DNA from 2 places in the Rhizobium sp. BK661 genome. Region 2 is predicted to be linked to the other one. Evidence: riboswitches for the same ligand, from Rfam matches in the RefSeq annotation. Region 2 holds a riboswitch; the other holds the start of a gene.

Region 1 (2,452 bases), on a different contig from region 2:
CTGTGATCAAGACAAGGCCCATCAACCGTTGCCAGCGCGTCCAGGAACCGCCAGGAAAAAGAGCCCGGGCCCTGAGACCTGCTGGCCGCCAGTTCACCGGCAACAGCGAAAGTGGCAAGGGCCGCAACCGTCGCATCGAACGGCACGTCGGGTCGCGCAGCCGCAAATGCCCCGACAAGGCAGGTCAATGAGCAACCCAGTGCTGTCACCTGCGGCATCAATTCCGAGCCACCTTCGATGCGAACCGCGCGCTTCCCGTCAGTGATGAAGTCTACGGCGCCCGTTACCGCGACGATCGCACCGTGCCTGTCGGCAAGCAGCCGGGCAGAATACTCAGCGTGTTCGACGCCGTCCCCGCTGTCGACGCCCTTGCCTCGGTAAGCACCCCCGGCAAGAGCGATGATTTCGGAGGCATTGCCGCGGACGATGGTGGGACCGAGCTCGATGAGTCGGTCGGCAGCAGCACGGCGGAACGACGTTGCGTAATGGGCGACGGGGTCGAGAACCCATGGCTTGCCAGATTGCCTCGCGGCAATCGCAGCTGCCTCCATGCCACGCAGCCACCCGGATGATAGCGTACCTATGTTGATCGTTAGTGCCCCGGCAATCTTGGCAAACTCGGCGGTCTCCTCCTCTGCATGCACCATGGCAGGAGAGGCCCCGACTGCCAGAAGGACGTTGGCAGCAATGTTCATGGCAACGTAATTGGTGATGCAATGGACAAGTGGAACATGCTCTCGCAGCTCGTTCAGCAATGTCCCAGGTGGGATTTGAAACAGCATGGTTCGCCTTTCGATCGGGGAAGGAAGGCGCTGAGACCAATGCATTAAGCGAAGGATCCCGAGCGACTCCCTCCGCCGGCATTATCCGGTTCAGGTTCAAAGGGTACGTCTCAGCCAACCAGACGGTGGCGCCCCTGTCTCTCACGCCAAGCTTCTCGCAGAGAAGAGAGCGCCTGTCATCCCCTAAATGCACATGGCGAAACGAACACGAGAGACTGCCCGTAAACGGATGCGTCGGGCACTCCACCGCGGACTGTCTCAAAGTCTCACCGAAGCAGACATGCCAGCACCAAGCTCGCAGATATCGACCTGTCGGAGCTGCCACCGCGTGTTCGGCAACTGCGGGAAGGAAGAGTTGGTGTATATCGAGATCGCCCCTATGCAGTCTGCGCAACTGAATGCATTGACTTCTAACAGAACTGCATAGATTCAACGATTATTGAAAGACAGTCTTCTCATTCTGATGCCTCAACATGAGTGGAGATGCAATCAATGGCTAATTTCCTTGAAAAGTGGTCTACCAAGAAGGCAACCAAGCCGACTCCAGGTGCCAAAAACATCGTTGACGTATTTCGCGGACGAGTGGCTGAGCAGAAGGCCTATCTAGAGGAATACGAGCGCGACACATCTGGCTTTAGCAAGTGGCGTTCAACGTGGTTTCAGAAGGTACCGGGCGGGTTCGGCGTTACGGTCGGTCGAGACTCCGTCGATGCAGGCCACGGCCTGAGCTATGTCGTCGTCTCATCGACATCGGATGTAGCCGAGTTTCTCGATGACCTTGCCTATCACGCAGAGAACGACGTTGGCTTCCAGCAGGCGCTCGAACAGAACCGGCTTCGGCGGGTCGGGTTCCTGAATGCAGCCAAGTCGGCGGGTGCCAAGTCAATGGACAAACCGTCCAAGCCCGCTGCGACAGCAAGCTCTGCTACAACGAAGACAATCGTTTCCCGTGCGAAACCAGCCTCGAAGACGAAAGCAACAACCGCCCCGCAACCGGGCGCGGCAAGACGTGGACGCAAACCCAAATCTGACGCATCGGCCTAGACCACGAGCGTTGCAGGCCATACAAGTTGGCGGCGAATATCACCGCAAGGAAGCGGTTGCACGGGCTCGCACAGTGTGAGTTTCGTCAGTCGCCCTCATGATGCCTCCAGGGGCGAGCATGATACCATGGCATCGCGCACGCGCTGGATTCAATACTCCTCCAGGGAAGCGCGCTGTCCGGACGTGAAGGCGAAAGACACCAAGGCGTTAACGTCGAGTGGATCAATAGTTCCTTCCAGGAAGTGGCTTTGGGCTACTGTCGCAAAACGCCATGTTTCGGCGACCTCTCACCGTGCAAAAGACTCTCTGTTGTTCGAAGCTTTTCAAATCGAAAGACTGGCGACAAGAGGTGCGACTCGTGCACCTTTGCGCAGGGACACGGCCTGAAGCGATATACTCTTCTCGCCGAACGCGAGATCGACGCGCAGGACGCATTCCGTGAAGGTGGCCGTCCTTGTTGGGGATCACTAAATACGCCGAGTAACGCTATATAGCTCCATCTTCCGCCGGACCAGTCCGCACGATTCGACTTCAATGAGGTCCCGGCACATCTGACGCCCATGCTTCGGAATGGCATGCCTTTGTCTGGCGCCGGTTGTGACGATCCCTGAGTATCACTGCGCTCC
Region 2 (2,452 bases):
TGTCAGCACCAGCGTGAAGCTCGTGGCGCAGAGCATGAAGATCAGGCCGGCGATCCCAGGAATGACCGAGCGCAGAACCGGCCATTCGATGAAACGGAAAATCGAACCGGGCCGCATGCCGAGACCACTCGCCATCAGCCAGTATTCCGCCGGCACCCGCTCCAATGCCGCCAGCATCAGGCGGCAAGCCAGCGGCATGTTGAAGAAGACATGCGCCAACAGGATCCCGGAAAGCCCGTAGATGCTGATCGGTTCCGCCATGCCGAGCTTGAGCAGCAGCGCGTTCGTAAGGCCCTGCCGCCCCCAGATGCCGATCAACCCCAGCGCCCCGATTAGGACAGGAAGCCCCATCGGCACGGCCATCAGTCGAATGATCCAGATGCGACCGGGGAAATGCTGCTGACGCGCCAGGGCCTGCGCGACCGGAATGGCACAAGCGATCGAGAGCAGCGTCGAGAGCAAGGCCTGCAACAAGGTGAAACGCAGGACCTGCAGGATGTAGGGTTCAAGCACCGCCGTCAGAATGGAGGAAACATCGCTCGAAAGGAGCAAGACGAAGACTGCAAAGCCGACGAAAAGGGCAATGCCGGCGAGACTAAAAGCCCCACCCAGCACCGCCCGTCGCATCTCAGCCTCGGTCAAAGGCATCAATTCATGCTCATGGCGGCCAGCCACTCATCGACGAAGGCCTTGCGCTTCTCAGCGACTTCATCCGAGCTCATCAGAAAGGTCTTTGATGGATTTACAAGCTTGCCGAACGCATCCGGCAGCGGCTGCGACGTCGCCGAAACCGGCATCATCCAGTTGTTGGTTGGAATCGTATCTTGGAAGCCCGGCGTCACCATGAATTTCAGGAACTCGCGTGCAAGCTCCTTGTCCGGCGCATTCTTCAGCAGGCCCGCCACCTCGATCTGGATGTAGTGGCCCTCTGAAAACGCAGCCGCCTGATAGCGGTCGGTATTTTCGGCGACCATGTGATAGGCAGGCGAGGTCGTGTAGGAGAGCACCATCGGCGCCTCACCCTTGGTGAAGAGCCCATAGGCTTCCGACCAGCCGGGGGTCACCGTCAGCACCCGCTTTTTGAGTTTTGCCCAGGCCTCAGGCGCCTTATCGCCGTAGACCGACTTCACCCACAGCAAGAGGCCTAGCCCAGGCGTCGAGGTGCGCGGATCCTCAATAACGATCTTTTGCGAAAGATCGCCTTCGACCAGGTCCTTCATGCTTTTCGGAGGATTTTTGATCGTCTGCGTGTCGTAGATGACGGCGAAGTGGCCATAATCATAAGGCACAAATACCTCATCCTTGTAGTTTCCCGGCACCTTGAGCGCACTGACGTCGACACCGCTCGCATCGAAGAGGCCGGTTGCCTTCGCTTCCGTGGTCAGGTTCGTATCCAGACCGAGCACGACATCCGCCTTCGTCGCAGCGCCCTCAAGTTTCAGACGCGATAACAACGCCACGCCATCGGCTACGCTCACGAACTTGACGCTGCAGCCGCAGGTCTTCTCGAATGCTTCCTTGACCTTCGGCCCCGGACCCCATTCGGATGTGAAGCTCTCATAGGTGTAGACGGTGAGCGTCTTGTCTGCCGCCTGTGCGCCTTGGCCGGCCAAGCCGATGGTCGCGACAAAGATCGTGGCAAGCAACGAACGGCTCGTGAACTTGAATTTGAACATGGCACCTCTCCTCTGGTTTGCTTGAAGGGGAAAAGGGCGGTGCCAGATGTCACGCGTCTAATCCCTCCGCCGGTGTTAGCCGGATCAGGTTCCGCGGGTTGGCTTTGAGCCTCTCAGCCGCGCGCCTCATGGCACGGGGCACCCCGTTAGAGCGTTTGAGATGTATCGCCACGCTTGGCGTCTTGCAAGGGGCGGCCTTGCGGCCGCCATCGGCGTTTTACTCCGCGGCTTCGGCGTTGGCGGTCGGCCGCACCTCAACGACACGAGGCAACTGTGTTGGTTTCAGCATCAAGGCAGCGCAAAGGCCAATCAGAGCGATTACGCAGGATGCCATGAAAAGCGGCATGAACGCACTGCCATAGGCTTCGGCAACGGCTTGACGCGCCTGCTCCGGCAAAGCTGCCAGCATCTTTGGAGTGAGTTGCTCGATGTCGGCTACTCCCGGAATGGAAACGCCCGTTTTGCCGAGTTGCGAGCCGACGATCGCGCCGTAGATGGAGATGGCGATCGATGCTCCGCCCATACGCGACAGCGTCACCGATCCTGTTGCGGCGCCGACGTCGCGCGCCGGGGCAGCATTCTGGACGCCGATGACCGGAACCTGTTGTGCAAGACCGACACCGAAGCCGTGGAGGGCCATCACCGCCCCGATCAACAGGACCGGTGTTCCGACATGAACCCGCGTCAGCAGCACAAACGCAATGGCGCTGCAAGTCAGGCTTGCGATGGCGAACGGCTTGTAGCGACCAGTGATGGAGATGATGCGGCCTGCCGAG

The links. Region 2 has a riboswitch for thiamine pyrophosphate ahead of thiB (thiamine ABC transporter substrate binding subunit). Riboswitches for the same ligand answer to the same signal wherever they lie in the genome.
Region 1: linked by a shared signal. The riboswitch ahead of thiM (hydroxyethylthiazole kinase) and the one ahead of thiB (thiamine ABC transporter substrate binding subunit) in region 2 are both predicted to bind thiamine pyrophosphate.

What each region holds. Positions count from the first base shown of each region.
Region 1 is NZ_JANTYT010000011.1:63,346-65,797, reverse strand. Features, by position in the region: gene thiM (hydroxyethylthiazole kinase) at 1-782, opposite strand, end outside; TPP riboswitch at 833-928, opposite strand; gene FHX16_RS20910 (hypothetical protein) at 1,275-1,826, shown strand.
Region 2 is NZ_JANTYT010000002.1:318,523-320,974, forward strand. Features, by position in the region: gene thiP (thiamine/thiamine pyrophosphate ABC transporter permease ThiP) at 1-648, opposite strand, end outside; gene thiB (thiamine ABC transporter substrate binding subunit) at 648-1,676, opposite strand; TPP riboswitch at 1,721-1,832, opposite strand; gene FHX16_RS07870 (MDR family MFS transporter) at 1,894-2,452, opposite strand, start outside.